DNA from 3 places in the Colwellia sp. BRX10-4 genome. Region 2 is predicted to be linked to each of the others. Evidence: riboswitches for the same ligand, from Rfam matches in the RefSeq annotation. Region 2 holds a riboswitch; each other region holds the start of a gene.

Region 1 (3,289 bases), on a different contig from region 2:
ATTTGGCAAGGCTCACCACGACGTTTAGCGCGAAACCAAGGAGAAATAGACTCATCTGATTGATAAAAACTAATTGAATCGCCATTACTGTAACTCGATGCAGTAATAGAAACTGCTGATAAATAACCACGTAAAATATTGGTGTCGATACGTTTAAAGTCAACCACCATATTAAGTAAGTCACGAAGTGGCGCGTTGTTTAGTAAACTACGCGCACTTTTATTGGCATAATCTGCTTGGAAACTTGCCAGCATACCTTTCGCCAAATGTGAAAAAACCCGTATACCATCACTATGGTATATTCGACTGGTATTAATATTATTCCAAACCCATTCTAATTTTTTTACCCCCAAATGAAAGCATGAAGAATAACAGGCTAGCGCTGTGGTATTTATAGCACCAGCAGAGGTGCCACATATAATGGGGAAGGGGATGCCATGATTTCTTGGGACAAATTTTGATATGGCAGAAAGCACACCTACTTGATAAGCCGCTCGAGCGCCACCGCCAGTAAGTATTAAAGCGTTCTTACTGTCTTTATAACTTCTTTTATTCAACATGTATATCGCAGTCTTCTTCGTATAACTTAAGTGTAATCAGTTTTTTAACATGGTGCTAGCTTAACGAGTCAAAAAATAGATTGAAATGACTAAGGCAAAAAAAAAGCCTGCAGAAGCAGGCTTTTTAAAATGACATAGAATTATTATCTAGTAAAACTGTACACTTGATTGAACAAATAACATCTACTAAAAAATAAGTTTAGCTGCTAACGCGTTCGTTAGCTGCGTCTATCAATGGTTGCGATCCGGTTTGCAAAATAGCTAAGTTTTCAGAAACAACTTTCTTTGGCAACTTTGAAATCATCAAAGCACCTGTTTTAACTGAACCATTAGACGATGCAAACGCCAACAGATTCTGTCCATTACACTCTATACCTTGAAAGATATTGCGAATTTTTAATCTATTCGTTTTTAAGAACGAACGCATGCGTTTCTTGTCGTCTGCAGCTACATACTCGCAAACGCTTTGAGCGATGCCAGCAGCTTGTGCTTTCGGCGCCGATACAACAGACGTTAATGTTAAAATAGTGATGGTAGAAGCTAGTAATAATTTTTTCATTTTAGTAACCTTGTAATTAATTTAGTTAGTAAAGGAAAAAACCACGGGATGTACCTTGTATAACGAGGTGACTCCGCTGTCATAGAATTTATATATAAAACATAAATCCCTTAGACCGGTGGTTTTGCGTAACACGATTTCACGTGTTTTGCCTTTTCTTTGTCCCTTTCAGTATTGCGAGTTGAGCCTATAAATGCAAGAAAAATGTGTAATACGTCAGTTACACAGGTAAAGTAATTTAATAAAAAAATACTTTTATCAATTTTTTTTCAAATATAACATGGGTTTAATCGGATGGTTGACTATCAAAACCGTTAAGTGAAATTTAAAATATAGAGTAAAAAAAAAGAGCTAAAGCTCTTTTTTTTATTCAATCTTATAATAAATATGCTACTAGGTTATCCAAATTTCATTTCAGGGACATGTTCAGGAACAATTAATTCACCGTCAGTGAGTTTTATTATTTCCTCTATACTGACCCCCGGCGCTCGCTCTAATAAATGAAACTTACCGTCTTTAATTTCGATAAAGGCTAAATCAGTGAGTACTCTTTTAATACAACCTTTACCTGTTAATGGTAGAGTGCAGTCGGATAAAAGTTTTGAAACACCATGTTTAGAAGCGTGAGTCATAGTAACAATAATATTGTCAGCACCTGCAACTAAATCCATAGCACCGCCCATACCTTTAATCAGTTTACCTGGGATCATATATGAAGCAATGTTACCGTTTACATCGACCTCAAAGGCACCTAGTACGGTTAAGTCGACATGTCCGCCGCGTATCATTGCGAATGATTCAGCACTATCAAAGATAGAGGCACCTTTTGCCATCGTGACCGTTTGTTTACCTGCATTAATTAAATCTGCATCAATCTCGTCTTCGGTGGGAAACTGTCCCATGCCAAGTAAACCATTTTCAGATTGAAGCATCACTTCTATTCCCGCAGGAATATAGTTAGCGACTAATGTTGGAATACCTATACCTAAGTTAACGTAATAACCGTCTTGTAATTCTTGTGCTACACGTTGTGCTAGCTGTTCTCTTGTTAAAGCCATTGTTTAGTCCCCTGAATTATTTATGACTGAGCAGTACGAACAGTTCTTTGTTCAATGCGTTTTTCAAATGTACCTAAAATCAATCGATTAACATAGATACCTGGTGTATGGATTTGGTCTGGGTCTAGCTCGCCAGGTTCAACTATCTCTTCAACTTCAACGACAGTAATTTTGCCTGCCGTTGCGGCCATAGGATTAAAGTTACGTGCTGTCTTTCTAAAAACTAAATTGCCGTAACGGTCGGCTTTCCAGGCTTTAACAATGGCAAAGTCGCCTTTAATTGCGGGCTCAAGGATATACATTTTACCGTCTATTTCACGCTCTTCTTTACCTTCTGCTACCGGTGTTCCATAACCTGTAGCCGTAAAAAAAGCAGGTATACCAGCACCACCAGCTCGCATTTTTTCAGCCAAAGTGCCTTGTGGTGTCAGCTCTACTTCTAATTCGCCATTCATCATTTGACGTTCAAATTCAGCGTTTTCACCAACATATGATGCAATGATTTTTTTGATTTGACGGTCTTGCAGTAACACACCTAAACCGAAATCATCGACACCACAGTTATTTGAAACCATCGTTAATGCTTTAGTGCCTTTGCGCTTTATTTCACTAATTAGATTTTCAGGGATACCACATAAACCAAAACCACCTGAGATAATGGTCATGCCATCTTCAAGTCCTGCCATCGCTTCTTCATAGCTTGCTACTACTTTGTCAAATCCGGCCATTATTCAATCCTCATTACATTTATTTCTATAAAGTATTTATCATACATCGTTATTTATTATTATATTTATTACTGTGCACGGTAAGCATTAGAAACTTTAGATGCCGGGGTTTTACCTAATTTATCACTGATAAACCAACCAGCATGGACTAACTTATCTAAATCAATACCGCTATCAATACCTAAACCATTGAGTAAATAAACCACATCTTCAGTGGCAACATTACCTGAAGCGCCCTTAGCATAAGGGCAACCACCCGATCCAGCAATGGCACTATCAATAACGGCAATACCATTTTGTAAAGCGGTGTAAATGTTAGTTAACGCCTGACCATAGGTATCATGAAAATGAACCGCTAGTTTAGCCTTAGGTACACGGGCACTA
Region 2 (3,289 bases):
TTTTTTACCTATTGAGAACGTCCTATCAGGAAGCTCATAGCGTAATGGGTTTATTCAGCCATATCCGCTTTAGATTAAAACATACAAATATTTTCAGTATAAATTCTCAAATGCTAACTTCTGCTCTATATAGAAAGTGATCCTAAAAACTAAATCTCACTTGGTGATTGTTAATCTCAACTATTATGCGTAGTCACATATGTTTATAAAAAAACACTTTAGGGGGCTTTTTTATAACTGAACTATTAATTTTTGATCTAGGTATTTTTTATAAATCATAAATACCTCATGATTCCAATTATTTTAAAGTAAAAGATTGTCTTTTAAGTGGTTGTATTTTATTGTAATTATTTTTATAGATAAATAATATAAAAATCTCTTATAAAAATTAAAAAGTTTACCAGAATAACTTACAGCGTTTTAACAGTTGTAGGAGGTTCTTATGGAACTTAACTTTAGAGTAGAAAGATTTCAGTTTGATAATGGTGAAGAGTGTTGCACGTTGGCTGATAGTGATGGTATGCCGTTAATGTATCCAACATTATATGTAATGAGAAAATTAAGAGCTAAGGATCAGGCTGGCACCTTAGAAAATAAAATATCTGCCTTATCGGTTTTATATACTTGGTTGGAGCATGAAGAAATAGATTTGAATCAAAGGTTCTCAATATTAAATTATTTAACAGAGGACGAATTAGTCAATTTAAGAGATTTTTGTGCTAATAATTTTTCAACAAAATCAATTGATAACCTTTCACAAATCAATGCTTTTAAAATTGTAAACACGTCTGAGCCTATTACTAAGTTAAAAACTTGCCCTAAATATGCTCCTGAATTTGTAAAGGCTTAATGTCCGCAATTGGCTAGCTGGAGAAGTCTCAGATGCTCGCTATCTAATGTTAACAAAGATACGATAGCTGACATTAATGAATTAAAGGGTAAAGACTCCTCCGTGCGCAAACCGGAAGTAATATTTTGAAATTTTGAGTGTTTGTCTAGGTCAACTGTGCACCAGTTAGTTGACCAAAGACATTCGGCAGTAGAATTAAAAATCATAGAGGTAGAAGTCATAAGGTAACTGTGGATACTAACGTCCGCTTGGGTGTGGTAAACGAACTATTTACACTGATAAATTCACGTCCAAACTAGGTTAATCATATAAACATTAGCGCTACTATTTAATAGCGAATATAAATAATTTTGAACTTATCTGGCTTTACGATAAAATCAGCTAATAACTGGCAACTATTAACGAAAATTAATAGACGCAAAGCTATTAGCCTAAGTGCATTGCATAAGGTCATGGGGTTGTAATTTATACGGATACTTTTACTACCTTGTCTGTAACGTATTCACTACATCATTTATTGAGAGGTTAAAGATGTCCCACACAAACAAGTATTTTGTTATCTTCGTTCTTACTTTGTTCCTAAGCGCCTGTGGCGGCGGAGGTGGGACTAGCGATACAGCCTCATCAAATCCAACACCAGTGGTAATGCCACCTGTTACTTCATCATGCACTAACCCTCATAACGCAGATTACCCCGTTGAATATAATGGTAAATTTGAAACACCCTCCCCCAGAAGTCAACTTGCTAGCAGTATAGTTAGAAGTATCAGTTTTAAAGATTATTCACCTAGTTGGATTTATGATGGTCTACCCCAGTCTACTCGCGACAATTGTTCCAGAGATGAATATGTAGAATTGATGTATTTGGAAGCATTACAAGCGATGAGTGTATCTGGCGCACAAAGGTTTTGGATGTACAATTATGGTGATTGGAACGATAGTCAAGAACCCTGGGTAGTAGACGAAGCTAAGTATCATACCCCTAAAAAGTATGTCGAATATATTGTCGAGCAAGCAAATCTGCTCGGCATTGAAGTTTATTTTTCTTGGCAGTTTACTCAAACCAATAATGATCGAGAAATTATTGTTGAGCAAGGTGAGGACCTCACATTGGGCAAGCTTAAAATACTATTGGATGCACATCAAAATAATATTATTATTCAGGCAAAACATGCCCAAGAAATCGGCATAAAAGGCATTGCCGCTGACTGGAATGCAATGTGGGTCACTTTGCATACAGATGAACTAAAAGATTATTATATTGAACGATTTTCCGAAATAATTGACGATATAAGCGCCAATTTTGATGGTGAAATTGTTTGGGGACAAATAGGGACTGTCTATAATGACCAACGAATATTCTCCAGAGTCGATAGCATTGTGATCAATGCCTTACAGTGCTGTGGGAATCAATTTAACGCCGAAGAAAATGCCAACCTAACAACGGAATTGATAAAACAGAAAACGTTTGAATCGCTCTCCTACCAACATAGTCAGATATATTGTGACGATATTAACCAGCCATGCTGGTATGGTACTTCAGATATAGATTTACCGATAACACTTGTTGTGCAAGTACAAAGCCGTGAAGACTTTTTTCTCAATGGTTGGAAAGAAGATGGTTTCTGTACTCCTGGAACTATAGAAGATGGAACTGAGGTAAGTTGCATTCAAGAAAGTTTCGTTACTGATTTTTCTGTTCAATCAGTCGGCATAGAAGGCATTATGCAAGCAATTGAAGAGCAAGATACTTTTATGATAAATAGCGTCGACATACATACTGGTTATTGGCTTTCACAAACATTAATACCCAGTTTTGAAGGTTTCCCTAACATATCTCAATCTGTCCGCGGAAAACCTGCTGAGGGGATCGTTAAGTATTGGTATACTGGGCAAGAATAGTTAAATAACAACCATCATAAATTTACCAAGATAGACTTCTGGTCTTTCTTGGTCATTTTACTAACCACCAGCTTAAATGAATTATCCATCATCCGCTCTATATCACCTTGTGGAATTGAACCGTCTAAAATAATTGAATTCCAATTTCTTTTAGTAATGTGGTAACAATTTTATGTGAAAATTTAAAATTTTGATCAGCTTTAGCGAGAAATTATCAATATAATTTAAAGTTTCTATGACCGCTGTGATGGCTTTGTTCACATTCAGATTTAACTGGCTATAGGCAAAAAGTAATCATCAAGAGACCATGTTTTTATCTATGAAGAACGTCCGCTATCAGGAAACTGCCAGAGTAATGTGGTTATTAAGCCATGTCCGCTGTAGATCAAAACATACAAAAGTTTTCAGTATAATTTCTCAAATGATAACGTCTTCAAAGTGGCAGTAGTTACCCTTTCAAACTAAGCCTTAATGTCAGCTTCACGCCCTGAGGCATTCAACAAGTATTTTATGCAGCCAATAAAGGAGAGTTTCTTT
Region 3 (3,289 bases), on a different contig from region 2:
TAGGCGTAGCGAATTTTAAGTGAATAATCACCTAAATTAGCGAAGAATCTAAGCTTAATCGCGTTAGCTAAACTATTTAACTTAATCGCTATTTCAGCTTGAGTTTGGTGGGGGGCTATCAGTAAATATTCACCATCGTTAATTGTACCCGCTTCATCAAATTCACCTTTGGACTCATTAAGTAAGATCGCTAATGTTTTTGAAACTTCGAGCATAACTTTATGATTAAAGTGAAAGGAAAGCTCTTGCCAGTTAACAACTGATAAGTAGCCAATCGCTAAGGGATAGTCGTATTTCCTCGCCATTTTATAATTTAGTTGATAATTTCTTTTAGTTTGAGAGGGCGTTACCAAATAAGATAATGGCTGTTCCACTTCATCGTATACTTGATTTAAGCGTAACGTTCTTTGCCTTAATCCAAAAAAAACCAACGTAATCAATAATAAAATAACGATCACAATCAATAAATATATGACCTCTTTTTGCGCGATAAATTTTGCACTAAATTGAGTTTGTAACTTACTCTGTTCTGCGAGATTCAGGATTAAATTTCGACTTTTATCATTTGCACTTAACATTTGACTGGAGTCGATAATTAATGAGGGCTCAGCCTTTTTCTGAAACTGTTCAAGTAATACAAGATAATCTTTATGGGCAATTAACGCATTTTTATAATCACCGTTTTTCTGATACATATCACTTAATAAAAGTAATAATTTAGCCTGCTTTTTTGATAGCTTTATGTGTTTAGCATTTAATTCTGCTAGTTGAAGGTAGTGTTGATACAAAGCTTTATTGTTTAATAGACTTGAGGTCTCTGCTAATAAAATTAACGAGGTTAAATAAGGCTTACTTAGGCTCTTTTCATTAAATGTAGCACTGGCTGATAATAGCCAGTTATGTGAATCACTGAACTCTCCCTGCTTTAATAACACCTCTGCCAATCCTAATTCAGCATAGGCAGCACTAATTGGCGCATTTTTATTTTTACCATATTTTTGTGCTTCCCAAAAAGCATTGTAAGCATCATCAAATAAATTTAACTGAAAATAAGCACGGCCTAAGTGTAAATAAGTTTGGTCAATATTAGCTAATTTATCTAAATCAAATTTTAAGGTTAATAACTTATTTTGCATGGTTAGCGATGCTTGATAATCGCCTAAATAATAATGTGCCGTTGCTAAAATTTCTAAAAGACAAAGGTGGTCCTCATACTGAGGATTTACAGAAATCAGCACCTTAACTTGATTAAGATCATTCATCGATAAATCGTTTTTATTTTGCAACGCATAGGTAACAGCTCGATAACTCAAAGCAATTAAGCGATATTTTAGCACTTGTGGAGAATCAGCAATTAAGATGACATTGGTTGCCATATTTTGAGTTTTCTCATACTTCTCCTGTAAATAATAGCCATCTGCAACTTTCAGCAATAAATTAAACTTTATTGCTGGTTCAAGTCCTTGCAGAGAAATTCCATCTTGCGCAAAATGAAATGCCTCGCTATTTTCACCCTTATTATTGGCAACATCAGCAAGAAGGATGAAGGTTTTTCCACGAATTTGGACGGTATAATTTTCTTGAGATCCTAAAATTTTTTTTGAAAGCGTAATAATCTCTTCGTAGGGAAGGTTTTCAGCGTCTTGTAAAAAATAGCGTTCTACATCTTTAATGTTTTGCTCAACGTTTAAAGCATCATTGGCAAAACAAAATGAAGGAGCTATAAAAAAACAAAAGATCAACAACAGCTTACAGGGCATTATGAACTAAAATCCTTTATCTCATGATCAGTAGAGTGATCAGCCATAACCTATAAATTTATCTATTACTTATAGGTTTTCGTTACGGTTCAACAAATTATCCATAATAAAGGTTTACAAGCATAGTTCAACGCTTATAATGAATTTAGAGTTTCTAAAACTCGAAAAGGGCAAATCTAGTGAAAGCTAGAGACGCAAAGTTACCGGTCTAAGGGGAAACCTAGGATAGCGGAACTGCCAAGTATAGATATAGTGGGGGCTTGTCTTTATTTTGAACAGTTTGCTTTCGGTATACTTTGCGGTCCTTCCCTTCTTTTTAATTATTTTCTGCCATATATTAACTTCATTTAAAATACTATATAACTAAGCATATGTTTTTTAAAGACAAAATATATATGTGGTACTTTACTTGTTTTTACTAGAAAATGGTCTATTGATATTGTTAATTGGGTGTACAAATTGAGATGGAACAATGAAATATCATGATTCCATAAAACAAGCTGAACTAAAAATGAACATGGCCGTAAAACAATTACAGCGGTGGCTTTTACCTGTCAGCCCAATTAATTATTCAGTTAGCTACGAATATATTAATAAAAAAAACATTCTTCTTAATACTGCTATTGAAAATAAACTTGCCACAGGTAAAAAACTTGATGATTTCTTCATTGAAGAAAATTATCGTCAGTTCATTTTAGGTCAAAGTAAATTCAGAGATGAACTCATTGACGACCTTAATGACGTTGTCACCCATGTTGAAAAAAACAGCCAAAAATCATCGCAGAGTATTAATAAACTTATTACCACGCTAGACAGTAATGTTTCTGACCTACAATCTAACGATAAAGAAAAAATAGTCGTTGCGGTAAATAGTATTCGCCAAGCATCTAAAGCCTTTAAACTACACCAACAAAAATTTGCTGAACATATTTCTTTTACCCGTAAAAAAACACAAGCTTTGAAAGTTGAATTAAAAGAAGTACGTGAAGAAATTTACATGGATCCACTTACCGGTCTTTATAATCGTAAAGCCATGTCTAAGCATTTAGATTTATGGCTAACAGAAGATCCAAGTCGGCAAGTTGCCGCAATTGTCGTCTGTGTTGATCAAATTTCAGAAGTTAATCTGCAATTCGGTCATTTAATTAGTGATGTTCTCTTATCAAAAATAGCTAGTAAAGTAAGTAGTTATGTTGCTGGCAGCGGCCTACCAATACGTTCTGGTGGCGATGAATTTTTAATTCTGTTGCCTGATATTGACAAAGGAAGTGCTCGAGAAATTGCTGATAAAATAGCACATGGCGTTGAAAAACTGCGCTTTGTTAGTAGTAAGTCTGGTATTAGATTACCTCAAATGACATTATCTACTGGTGTAGGCATATTTAATGTTGCTGAAAATGCCAACAGTATCTTAAAAAAGTCACGTCTGTTGCTACCCGATTTATAGAAAAAATAATACATTAAGTTCTTAATCACTCAACAAGATACTTTTTGCTAAATTAGGTTTTTTCTATCGCTGATATTTTCAC

What was found. A riboswitch is a leader RNA that binds a small molecule or an ion and turns the genes downstream of it on or off. The one in region 2 is predicted to bind cyclic di-GMP.
Region 1: it holds a riboswitch for cyclic di-GMP, as region 2 does, so the genes downstream of both, H4J67_RS13255 (DUF3718 domain-containing protein) here and H4J67_RS18355 (hypothetical protein) in region 2, are expected to answer to the same signal.
Region 3: it holds a riboswitch for cyclic di-GMP, as region 2 does, so the genes downstream of both, H4J67_RS06650 (GGDEF domain-containing protein) here and H4J67_RS18355 (hypothetical protein) in region 2, are expected to answer to the same signal.

The regions. Positions count from the first base shown of each region.
Region 1 covers NZ_JACGVZ010000016.1:79,229-82,517, forward strand. Annotated here, with positions in the region: gene H4J67_RS13250 (patatin-like phospholipase family protein) at 1-560, opposite strand, end outside; gene H4J67_RS13255 (DUF3718 domain-containing protein) at 760-1,119, opposite strand; cyclic di-GMP riboswitch class I at 1,183-1,282, opposite strand; gene H4J67_RS13260 (3-oxoacid CoA-transferase subunit B) at 1,518-2,177, opposite strand; gene H4J67_RS13265 (CoA transferase subunit A) at 2,198-2,905, opposite strand; gene H4J67_RS13270 (hydroxymethylglutaryl-CoA lyase) at 2,974-3,289, opposite strand, start outside.
Region 2 covers NZ_JACGVZ010000035.1:23,722-27,010, forward strand. Annotated here, with positions in the region: gene H4J67_RS18350 (hypothetical protein) at 443-850, shown strand; cyclic di-GMP riboswitch class I at 1,231-1,316, shown strand; gene H4J67_RS18355 (hypothetical protein) at 1,382-2,752, shown strand; partial or broken gene H4J67_RS18360 (IS110 family transposase) at 3,261-3,289, opposite strand, start outside.
Region 3 covers NZ_JACGVZ010000005.1:130,427-133,715, forward strand. Annotated here, with positions in the region: gene H4J67_RS06645 (hypothetical protein) at 1-1,760, opposite strand, end outside; cyclic di-GMP riboswitch class I at 1,920-2,002, shown strand; gene H4J67_RS06650 (GGDEF domain-containing protein) at 2,233-3,207, shown strand.